One region of the Shewanella sp. SM101 genome, then DNA from elsewhere that is predicted to be linked to it. Evidence: predicted binding sites of a transcription regulator. Region 1 holds the regulator's gene; the other holds the start of a gene.
What was found. The regulator LexA, encoded in region 1, represses DNA repair genes until DNA is damaged. The targets are predictions, from matches to a motif close to TACTGTATNNNNATACAGTA.

Region 1 (6,173 bases):
TGGCTTGATCTCGTATGCGATTGATATTGGACTTATCTTGGTTATCCGCTAGATATCCCAATTCTTTGAGCTTAACGCTCAAGGTGCCGTAAAGTTTCTTATCGTAGAACTCTGGCGCAGTAATGCCATGCAAAGCGCCTAAACGCTGGGCAAGTAGATGACTCTCAGACTCAAGTTCTGAGCGCTCCATCTTAGGTCTGTTCGCTAACAGATTGAAGATAATGGCATAGCGTTGCAGAGTTTCGCTCACTGAACTGGCTAACAATAATAGTTGGCTAGTGTGTTCAGGCACGACAGTTAAGGTATCAGTCTCAACCACTAACCCTTGTTCAATGAAGAAATCCAGCACTTGATTGACATAGGCAGGTACATCCTTAATGCCCATGAAGAGTTCGGCTTTCAGCAGTGGATAAAAATCGGCAACGATTGACACAACTTGCTGACGCGGGATCTGCTCATTATGCGTTAAACAACTCGCAATTAATGACGGTACAATAAATAAGTGGATGATATTGTTACGATAGTAAGTCATAGACACTGCCTGACTCGTCTCGATAGACACAATTTCACCTAAAGGATCGGCGCAAACAACAAACTTGTTCAGCTCTAAACCTTGCTGCACTAAATGCTTACCATCACCTTCGGCAACCGAAGTATAAGTAGTGTAAGGCACTTTTTTGAGTAGAGTCAGATACAGATCAAGCTGACGTTCCAGCAGACTGCGCTCTAAGGCATTTTGATCTGTGGCCAACAACACTAAACTCGTCAAGGTCACCGAACTCGCCGCCGCCGCATCGTTAATATTCGTCATCACTCGATTCGCCAGCACGTTTACCGCTGGCGTTAACCAGCTTGGTTTTTGCTCAGGATCATCGGCCAACTCAGTACGCCAGTTTGGCGCGCGCTCATTTAAGAAGTTTTGCAGAGTAATCGGCTCGCCAAAGTTCACATAACCTTGGCCGAAATTACCAAGTTTGCGAATCGCACCAAACACCTGCCACACAGATTCTTTTTTCTTTTTCTTACCACTTAACTCTTTATGATACGTCGCCACTTCCATCACATGGTCATAGCCTAAATACACAGGCACTAGCGTGACTGGACGCTCGATACCGCGCAGCACACTGTTCATCGTCATGGCGATCATGCCAGTTTTCGGCGCCAACAGACGGCCAGTACGTGAACGGCCACCTTCGGAGAAGTATTCCACCGAATAACCTTTAGCAAACAGCTGATCTAAATACTCACGAAATACTGCGGTGTACAGCTTATTGCCATTAAAACTACGGCGGATAAAGAAGGCACCACCGCGACGGAACATAGGTCCCGCGGGCCAGAAATTGAGGTTAATGCCGGCAGCAATGTGCGGCGGAACCATGCCTTGATAATACAAAATATACGATAACAGCAGGTAATCCATGTGGCTGCGATGGCAAGGCACATAAACAATCTCGTGGCCATCGTGGTGTAACTGCCGAACTTGCTCGGCGCCTTTAATGTTGATCCCGCTGTAAAGCTTGTTCCACAGCCAAGTTAAAAAACGCTCGGCAATACGCACTAAACTGTCTGAGTAATCGGCAGCGATTTCATCGAGATACTCAATAGCCGTCTCGCGCGCTTGGGTCTCAGAAATCTTTTTACTGGCGGCTTCTTCTTGAATCGCTTTGCGCAGCGACTCAGATTTGAGTAACGAATGAAACAGTGCTTGGCGGTTTGGCAGCACAGGCCCTGTCATTACCTTACGTTGACGACGGAAATGCACGCGCGCAACCCGTGCTAACTTATGGGCAATCCCCATGTCGGTGCCATGTTCGTCAGCCATGTAACGCAGGGATACGGCATTCGAAAACTGCACGAAGTTATGTCGACCTAAGAACAGAATCATCAAGCACTTGCGCAACCAAGTCGGGTTTTCCCGCTCAAATACGGCCGCCTTCATAGTGTCGTCTTCTTTCCCTGGCGTGCGACCCCAATACAAGCTCACGGGCACCAGTTGAATATCCAATTCAGGACGTTCCTTATGCACGGCTAACAAACGCATAAAGCATTCGAGGAAAGGCTCATTACCAGCACGCTCGCCAAACAGTGGCTTACGTCCTTGAAGACAGACAACCCGAGGCGCAGTCACACCATTAGCCACTAGAGGCTCATAAGGGCTTGGTAAACCTAACTTAGCCGTTATTTCGCTCAAAGCAGCTATGTCACTGAGGGATTCTGTTTTCATCACATAAACAAGGGGTCTGGAAGCATCCAGATTCAGATCGGCAAAGGGATCCTGAGGCACCACAATAGTGTGCACTAAGTGTTTTTGGATCCAACGTAATGATTTCAACCAAAGAGAGTCGTGTTTAGGCATTATTCTTATGCAATTAAGTGCGTTTACTAGCCCGATAGAATACCAGACTATGGGCAATATTCGCTAATTCTCTCCAACATAGCTAAAAAGTGGTTAATACTTGCGCTGCAAATAATACTGTATATACTAACAGTAACTGTATAGAAAAACAGGAAACACCATGAGACCTTTGACGCCACGCCAAGCTGAAATTTTAGAGCTAATTAAACGAAATATTGCCGATACTGGCATGCCACCCACTCGGGCAGAAATCGCAACCCGTTTAGGTTTTAAGAGCGCCAATGCGGCTGAAGAACACCTTAAAGCGTTGGCGAAAAAGGGCTGCATTGAGATCATGCCAGGCACATCTCGGGGCATTCGTCTGCCTGCGGAAATCGAAGATTTGACTGAAACAGGTTTACCGCTCATCGGCCAAGTGGCCGCGGGTGAACCTATCCTCGCCCAAGAACATGTTGAACAGTACTACCAAGTCGACCCAAGCATGTTCCATCCCGCCGCCGATTTTTTACTGCGAGTAAAAGGCGACAGCATGAAAAATATCGGCATTCTCGAAGGTGATTTGCTGGCAGTTCATAAAGTAGAACAAGCTAGAAATGGTCAAGTGGTTGTCGCTAGAGTCGATGACGATGTCACTGTTAAACGTTTCGAAAAAAAAGGTAATGTGGTCTATCTACATGCCGAAAATGAAGATTACTCCCCGATTAAAGTGGATTTAGGCTTCCAAAGTTTAACAATTGAAGGACTCGCCGTCGGTGTGATCCGTAATGGAGATTGGCTATGAATAAACTACTTGGCAATGCCCCCCGCCATCCGGGCTTGTGGCTCGATGAAGTCCGTGATGCCGACTATGACTGGCACCATGCGCCTATCGCCTGTATGCCAACCAAGACTCAAGGTCGCCAAGAATTAATTCATCTGAGTGCACAACTCGCTCAGTTAAGCCAACAGGGCCGTTGGTTAGTGCTCATCAACCCTCCAAGTATTGGCTACAAGCAAACACTCGCTAGCGCAGGTGTGCGTATGGATAGAGTTTTGCTGGTACATGCTAAAGATGAAGTCGAAACCCTGTGGGCGATGGAAAAAGCCCTAACAAGTGGTACGTCCAGTGCAGTCATTACTTGGACTCAATCATTAGATGCGCGGGATAATCGACGCCTACAAATCGTGGCTAAAAGTGCCCGAGCTATGGGTATAGTGCTTGAAGACGTAAACAGTCACTTACATGCCGACGTACGCATTGAGCAAGGCAATCTCTTCGGTCAGCAATCTTTTTTTAGCGCTGTACATTAAATATTCATTTAATTTTTTACCTTGAAAGCCGCCTCACCTATGAATGTGAGGCTTTTTTTTGGCAATTTTTCAGATAATTAGATAAATAAGTGATCTTGATCAATATTTAAACAGCAAGTATGGTTGGTTAAGTCGGTGGTGATATATCACCTTCCGTGGTCAATGAATCGAGTATTTATCGAACTCGAAGCGCCACTAAAAATAGAGAACAGATTTATTTCAGCAGTATGTGCCAGCGTGGCTAATTACCAGCAGTAACAATACTTGATTAAAAGTAACAGCCGCCAACGCACGTTGAAGTCAAAAAAGCTTTTTTGGGAACTGAAGAGTTTGCATAGAGTTGAGACTTACTGTGTTGCTCTTCTTTGTAGTTGCTATTCGCAATTGGCAGAGGAGAAGTCTTGTGAAGCAATTGTTGTATTGTTTACTCGTGGTGCTTTTCGCACCACCGTTGACCGCCGCGGACATGCGGTTCAACATGACCCCTGGCGTGACCGAGATCAGTGGCAAGGTTTATCACTTGCACATGACCATCTTGTATATCTGCTGCGCAATAGGCCTAGTGGTCTTTGGCGTCATGATTTACGCCATGATCAACCACAGAAAATCCAAAGGCGCTGTCGCGTCCCACTTTCACGAAAGCACTAAAGTTGAAATCGCTTGGACGATTCTGCCATTTATCATTTTGATCTTAATGGCGATTCCAGCGACAAAAACTTTAATCGCAATGGAAGATCCCAGTAACGCCGATCTCACCGTAAAAGTCACGGGTTCCCAATGGAAATGGCATTACAGCTATTTCGATCAAGATATTGATTTTTATAGCATACTGACAACACCCAGAGCACAAATCGAAGGCACCGAAACCAAGGGTGAAAACTATCTATTGGAAGTCGATAAACCGCTCGTTCTACCGATAAACCGCAAAATCCGCTTTCTGATGACTTCAGAGGATGTCATCCATTCTTGGTGGGTACCCGCCTTTGCAATTAAGAAAGATGCCAACCCTGGATTTATCAATGAAGCTTGGACTCGCATCGACAAACCCGGCATTTACCGCGGTCAATGCGCCGAACTTTGCGGAAAAGACCATGGTTTTATGCCTATCGTAGTACAAGCGTTACCTGAAGCCGAGTTTGAGGCTTGGGTAACAGAGCAGAAACAAGCCGCAGGTGCTGCGGCTGAAGCCGCTCAAGCCGCTTTATCACAAACCCTAAGTAAAGAAGAGTTGATGACTCAAGGTGAACAAGTTTACCTCGGGCACTGCGCAGCCTGCCACCAGCCCAATGGCGAAGGGTTGCAAGGCGTATTTCCGCACCTTAAAGGTAGCCCGATAGCAACGGGACCGATCAGCGGCCACCTTGAAATTGTGCTCAACGGTAAAACGGGTACAGCCATGCAAGCGTTTAGTAAGCAATTGACTGCACAAGAAATCGCGGCAGTGACTACCTACGAGCGTAATGCTTGGGGCAATAATACTGGCGATGCAGTGCAAGCCAAAGACGTCAACGAGTACATGAACGGCAATTCTGCACAAACATCCGCCGCGGTACCAAGCAGTACAACTCCGACACCCGCACCTGCAGACGTCTCAGCTGCAATCGATCCCGCAAGCCTCCCCACACTCAGCCATGACGCCCTCATGGCCGAAGGTGAAACTGTCTACGCGACCTTCTGCGCTGCCTGCCATCAAGTGACAGGTGCAGGAATACCACCCGCCTTCCCCGCGCTAGTGGGTAGTGCTATCGCCATTGGACCAGTCGCCAATCACATCGATATTGTGATGCACGGCAAAACGGGCACGGCTATGCAGGCATTTGGCAAACAGCTTAGCCCACAGCAACTTGCAGCAGTCATTACCTATGAACGCAATGCTTGGGGCAACAATACCGGCGATACAGTGCAACCTGCTGATATCGCAAGTCATGGACAGTAGGGGATAATGATGAGCACAACGACTCAAGATCAAACCGCAGCCCATGATGACCATCATCATGGTGCGCCAAAGGGCATCATGCGCTGGCTGCTGACCACCAACCATAAAGACATAGGTACTTTGTATTTATGGTTCAGCTTCATTATGTTCTTAACCGGTGGCGCTATGGCCATGGTGATCCGCGCTGAACTCTTTCAACCTGGATTACAATTGGTCGAGCCCAACTTTTTCAACCAAATGACAACTGTTCATGGGCTGATCATGGTATTCGGTGCGGTAATGCCAGCCTTTACAGGGCTCGCTAACTGGCTGATCCCTATGATGATAGGGGCGCCCGATATGGCGCTGCCACGGATGAATAACTGGAGTTTTTGGATACTCCCCTTCGCCTTTACTATTCTTCTCAGTTCGCTATTTATGGAAGGTGGCGGACCTAACTTTGGTTGGACCTTCTACGCACCACTATCAACAACGTATAGCCCAGACAGCACGGCGCTCTTTGTATTTTCTATTCACATCATGGGGATTAGTTCGATCATGGGCGCAATCAACGTGATTGTGACCATAGTGAATTTACGCGCGCCAGGCATG
Region 2 (6,173 bases), on a different contig from region 1:
CCGGCAGCTTGTGCGCGGCTACGTTGTTCAGCCATGGCGACTTCGAAACCTGCTTCATCGACAATGATGTTGCGCTCGCGACATACGTCAGCGGTCAAATCCATTGGGAAGCCATAGGTGTCATACAGCTTAAATACGGTTTCGCCGTCTAAGGTGTCACCTTTCAACTCGTTTAAGGCCGTATCTAAAATACCTAAACCACGTTCAAGCGTACGGGCAAATTGCTCTTCTTCCGCTTTCAGTGCCTTTTCAACAATCGATTGAGTCTCAGCTAACCCTTTTGCTGCATCGCCCATCACCGCAATCAAAGACGGAACCAGCTTGTAGAAGAAAGCTTCGGTCGCACCTAACTTGTTACCATGGCGAACAGCGCGGCGAATAATACGGCGCAGCACATAACCACGGCCTTCGTTCGACGGCATAACGCCATCGGCAATTAAAAATGCACATGAACGGATATGATCGGCAATGACTCGCAGCGACTTTTCAGATAAGTCACTAACACCAATGACCTCTGCGGCTTTAGCAATCAAAGTACGGAAAATATCGATTTCGTAGTTAGAATGTACGCCCTGCATAATCGCAGCAATACGCTCAATCCCCATGCCTGTATCAACCGAGGGCTTAGGCAAAGGTAACATTTCACCCGATGCTTGACGGTTGTACTGCATGAAAACGATGTTCCAGATTTCGATGAAACGATCACCATCTTCTTCAGGACTGCCAGGACGTCCGCCCCAAATATGATCACCATGATCATAAAAAATCTCAGTACATGGACCACAAGGACCGGTATCACCCATTTGCCAGAAGTTATCTGACGCAAATGCAGCACCTTTATTGTCACCGATACGTATGATGTTCTCGGCAGCGACACCAATTTTTTTATTCCAGATTTCAAAGGCTTCATCATCTGTCTGATAAATAGTGACGCACAGACGTTCCTTCGGCAGCTTTAAGGTTTCAGTTAAAAAAGTCCAGCCCAAACGAATCGCTTCTTCTTTGAAATAATCTCCAAAACTGAAGTTACCTAGCATTTCGAAAAAGGTGTGATGACGTGCTGTGTAGCCAACGTTATCCAAATCGTTATGTTTACCACCAGCGCGTACACAACGTTGAGCAGTGGTCGCACGCGTATAATTGCGTTTGTCCATGCCAAGAAACACGTCCTTGAACTGGTTCATGCCTGCATTGGTAAATAAAAGTGTGGGATCGTTGCCTGGCACTAATGAACTACTGTCCACAACTTGATGACCATTGCTGCGGAAAAATTCGAGGAAAGCGCTTCTGAGCTCTGCTGTAGTTTGATACATGAAATCATCCTGAATTGGGTAAGCATTACCAGCTACGCCTTAGGCTAGCCGTATTTCTATTTGCCCAGCATTATAAGCAGACTAAGGAAGGACGACCAGTCTTGATTGGTGATATACACATCAGGAATTTAATATTTTAGCGTGAATCGCCCACACCAGAGTCACTAGAAGCAAAACGACAGGATAAAGCACAAATAAAGACGGCGTAAGTTTATCGCGGCACGGACAATATTTAAGCAAGTGAGTCTAATGTGAAGTATGAAATTGACAATACCCATTGATGATATTTAGATGAACTTTTACAGTCTTAGCTCCAAATTTAATAATCTTCATCGAGATCATTGGGATCTGAATCTAGTGCGTAAGTGATTTGATCGTAGCTAAAGCCTTGGCCCATTAAAAAACGCACTCGTTTGGCCTTTTCCTTTGCGATGAGATCCCGAGCTTTAGAGCCCTTCACTTCTGTCACACGGGGAATGCCGTATTTTTTGGTGGCTTTATCTTTTGCTAGCTCAAACCAGTCACAATCACAATTAACCAAAGCGGCTTCAATACAGTCTTTAGATAAGCCTTTCTGTGCGATTGCTTGGCGGATGCGTATTGCACCGTGGCCTCGACTGATGTGGCTTCGCACTAACAGTTCGGCATAACGAGCATCATTAATAAAACCGGAGGATTCGCAAGCATCGAGTACAGGTTCGATATCGTTAATTTCGAAACCTTTTTCGAGCAATTTATCGCGGATTTGTAAACGGGAATAATCGCGGCGCGCTAACAGCGCGACCGCAATTTGATGGGCTGACTGACTCAGAATACTTCGCCTGTCTCTAAATCAATATTGTCCTCAGTACTATCATCAGCTTTGGCAGCCAAGGCACTCGGATTACTCAAAAGCAACTCACGTAGCGTCTTGTCAATTTCAGCAGCAATAGCTGGGTTTTCAGTCAGATATTTGCCAGCATTAGCACGACCTTGGCCGATTTTATCGCCTTTATAGCTGTACCAAGCGCCCGCTTTTTCAATCAACTTATGGGCTACGCCTAAGTCTACTAACTCACCAGTACGGTTAATACCTTGGCCATAAAGGATTTGGAACTCAGCCTGCTTAAACGGCGCTGCAACCTTGTTTTTCACCACTTTAACGCGAGTTTCGTTACCGACAACTTCATCGCCGTCTTTAATGGCACCAGTGCGGCGAATGTCTAAACGAACAGAAGCATAAAACTTCAGCGCGTTACCACCGGTTGTAGTTTCTGGGTTACCGAACATCACACCAATTTTCATCCGAATTTGGTTGATGAAGATAAGTAAGGTGTTAGATTGCTTTAAGTTACCCGCAAGTTTACGCATGGCTTGGCTCATCATACGCGCCGCTAGGCCCATGTGAGAATCACCAATTTCGCCTTCGATTTCAGCTTTAGGCGTTAATGCCGCCACGGAGTCGACTACGATAACGTCAACAGCGCCTGAGCGAGTTAAAGCATCACAAATCTCAAGCGCTTGCTCGCCGGTATCCGGTTGTGAACACAGCAGGTTATCAATATCTACGCCCAATTTTTTAGCATAAATAGGGTCTAACGCATGCTCTGCATCGATAAAGGCACAGGTTTTGCCTTCACGTTGCGCTGCGGCAATCACTTCTAAAGTCAGTGTTGTTTTACCTGATGATTCAGGACCATAGATCTCAACTATACGACCCATTGGCAAACCGCCAGCACCTAAAGCAACGTCCAGAGACAGAGAACCGGTAGAAATGGTCTCAACATCCATAGAGCGATCTTCGCCCAGCTTCATGATGGAGCCTTTACCAAATTGTTTCTCAATTTGGATCAATACCGCAGCAAGTGCTTTCTCTTTATTTGGATCGACCTTCATTCCTGTTCCCTCATCAAGACAAGCATTAAGCTGTCAAAAGTGATATTTAATTTACAAACGGGTAATTCAAAAAGCCGCGCTTTTTGTCTTAATTCTGCTGACTAGTATACTGTACAATCATACAGTATCAAGACCTGTGACTGAATTATTTTTAGCTGATAGGATTTTTAATATGGCCAAGGTTTTAGCGAATATCAAATCAGATAATAGCTCCCTTTGATCAATATCCATCGTTAAGGGCTCAATTTTCGCTAAATTATTGCTAAGATTGGCGCAACAAATTTTGCGTGGTCTTTTTAGCTGAAAATTGTACAGCAGTCTTCCGCTTCCATAGCGCTTAATCACCCTTAACCACACAAACTGTATCGCCTTTAGGCAGTCACAACGGACGATAACGATTTAATGAATGTAATTGATACCGATGATTTAGAAAAACATACTCCTATGATGCGTCAGTACTTGACGATGAAAGCAGAACATCACGATATGTTGCTGTTTTATCGCATGGGTGACTTCTACGAGTTGTTTTATGACGATGCTAAACGCGCTTCTGAGCTATTAGGCATTTCACTCACTGCGCGCGGTAAAAGTGGTGGCGATCCTATTCCGATGGCGGGACTTCCTTACCATGCTGTGGAAGGCTATCTTGCAAAATTAGTTCAAATTGGTCAATCAGTTGCGATTTGCGAACAAATTGGCGACCCCGCGACATCTAAAGGGCCCGTAGAACGTAAAGTGGTGCGAATTGTCACACCAGGCACCTTAACCGACGAAGCGTTGCTACAAGAACGCCAAGACAATCTGTTAGCCGCGGTTTATCAAGGTAAAGTCGGTTTTGGTTATGCCACATTAGATGTTTCATCCGGACGTTTTGTGATTGCAGAGCTCGACACGCGAGAGTCATTAGAAGCAGAATTGCAACGCACTAATCCCGTTGAAATTCTCTACAGTGAAGACTTTGGCGAACTAGGTCTACTTAACGGTTTTAAAGGCAAACGCCGTCGCCCCGAGTGGGAATTTGATTACGATACGAGTATCAAGTTACTACTGGCCCAGTTTGGCACGAAAGACTTGCATGGTTTTGGTATCGCAGATGCACGTTTATCACTGCAGGCTGCGGGTTGCTTGATGCAATATGTCAAAGACACACAGCGCACGGCACTGCCCCATATCAATGCCATTATCCGCTTCAATCAAACCGATAGCATAGTACTCGATGCGGCAACTCGCCGTAATTTAGAATTAACTCAAAACCTTGCCGGTGGCCGCGATAATACCTTAGCGGCAGTATTAGATAATACGGCAACGCCTATGGGCAGCCGTATGTTACAACGCTGGATCCATCAGCCGCTGCGAGATCCTAAGCAAATCAAGGCGCGCCAACAGGCGGTGACTGAACTCCTCGATACCGCAGCCCATGAAGGTTTGCATGAGCAGTTAAAGGCACTTGGCGATATCGAACGTATCATGGCAAGGTTAGCCCTGCGCACTGCCCGTCCAAGGGACTTTGCACGTTTACGTCAAGCTCTGGGCTTATTGCCTGAATTACAACTGAGTTTAAGTACACTGAGCGCACCGCACACGACCCAGTTGCGCCAACACTTAGGTGAGTTCCCCGCTGAGCAAGCCCTACTTGAGCGCGCGATAGTCGATAATCCACCTATGCTTATCCGCGATGGCGGGGTGATCCGTGAAGGCTACAACAGCGAACTAGATGAATGGCGCGGTCTGAGCGAAGGAGCGAGTGATTACTTAGTACAACTTGAAGCCAGAGAAAAAGAACGTACTGGCATCAATACACTTAAAGTTGGCTATAACCGCGTACACGGCTATTACATCGAAGTGAGCCGTCTGCAATCCTCACAAGTACCGCTCAATTATCAACGACGCCAAACACTTAAGAATATGGAGCGTTATATCACGCCCGAACTTAAGGAATACGAAGAAAAAGTCCTCTCGAGCCAAGGTAAAGCGCTGGCACTCGAAAAGCAGTTATGGGAACAGTTGTTCGATCTTATTCTGCCCAAATTGCATGAATTACAGGCTTTTGCTAGAGCAGCGGCTGAGCTTGATGTACTGAGTAACTTTGCCGAGCGTGCCGAAACCTTAGGCTACACTTGTCCAGAGCTGAGCCAAGATATCGGAGTACAGATAGAGGCTGGTCGCCACCCAGTGGTGGAGCGTGTTAGCCAAACGCCGTTTATCGCTAACCCAGTGACCTTGCACAATCAAAGACGTATGTTGATTGTCACCGGACCCAACATGGGCGGTAAATCGACCTATATGCGTCAAGTCGCCTTGATTACACTGATGGCCCACATTGGCTGTTTTGTTCCAGCAGATCGCGCCCTGATTGGCCCGATTGATCGCATCTTTACCCGTATTGGCGCATCAGACGATCTGGCCTCTGGCCGCTCAACCTTTATGGTAGAAATGACTGAAACTGCCAACATCCTGCACAATGCCACTGCCAGTAGTTTAGTGTTAATGGATGAAATCGGCCGTGGAACATCCACCTATGATGGTTTATCACTAGCTTGGTCGGCGGCGGAATATTTAGCCCAGCAAGTCGGAGCTATGACCCTATTCGCCACCCATTATTTTGAATTAACTCAATTGCCTGAGCTAATGACAGGCGTGTATAACGTGCACCTTGATGCCATTGAGCATGAAGATACCATCGCCTTTATGCATGCGGTACAAGAAGGCGCCGCCAGTAAAAGCTACGGCTTACAAGTTGCGGCGCTTGCTGGCGTGCCAAACAAAGTGATTAAAGCAGCGAAACATAAATTGCAGCAATTGGAGAGTCGCGATCACCAACCAGAAGGAACGAGGACGCCCATTCAAAGCTTACTCGCTTTACCTGAACCGGTTGAAAATCCAGCTTTAACTAAATTAAGTAGCATTAATCCCGATAACTTAACGCCAAAACAGGCGCTTGATTTGCTCTATGAACTGAAACGCTTGAGCTAAACATCAGGTGAT

Region 2: recA (recombinase RecA) is a predicted target of LexA. The motif match lies at 3,296-3,315, and genes of this name have one in related genera.

The regions. Positions count from the first base shown of each region.
Region 1 is NZ_JAKKRH010000017.1:57,571-63,743, reverse strand. It holds gene plsB (glycerol-3-phosphate 1-O-acyltransferase PlsB) at 1-2,356, opposite strand, end outside; gene lexA (transcriptional repressor LexA) at 2,517-3,137, shown strand; gene L5M38_RS11235 (cell division inhibitor SulA) at 3,134-3,646, shown strand; gene coxB (cytochrome c oxidase subunit II) at 4,050-5,582, shown strand; gene ctaD (cytochrome c oxidase subunit I) at 5,592-6,173, shown strand, end outside.
Region 2 is NZ_JAKKRH010000082.1:4,455-10,627, forward strand. It holds gene alaS (alanine--tRNA ligase) at 1-1,313, opposite strand, end outside; gene L5M38_RS23295 (regulatory protein RecX) at 1,633-2,103, opposite strand; gene recA (recombinase RecA) at 2,121-3,188, opposite strand; gene mutS (DNA mismatch repair protein MutS) at 3,591-6,161, shown strand.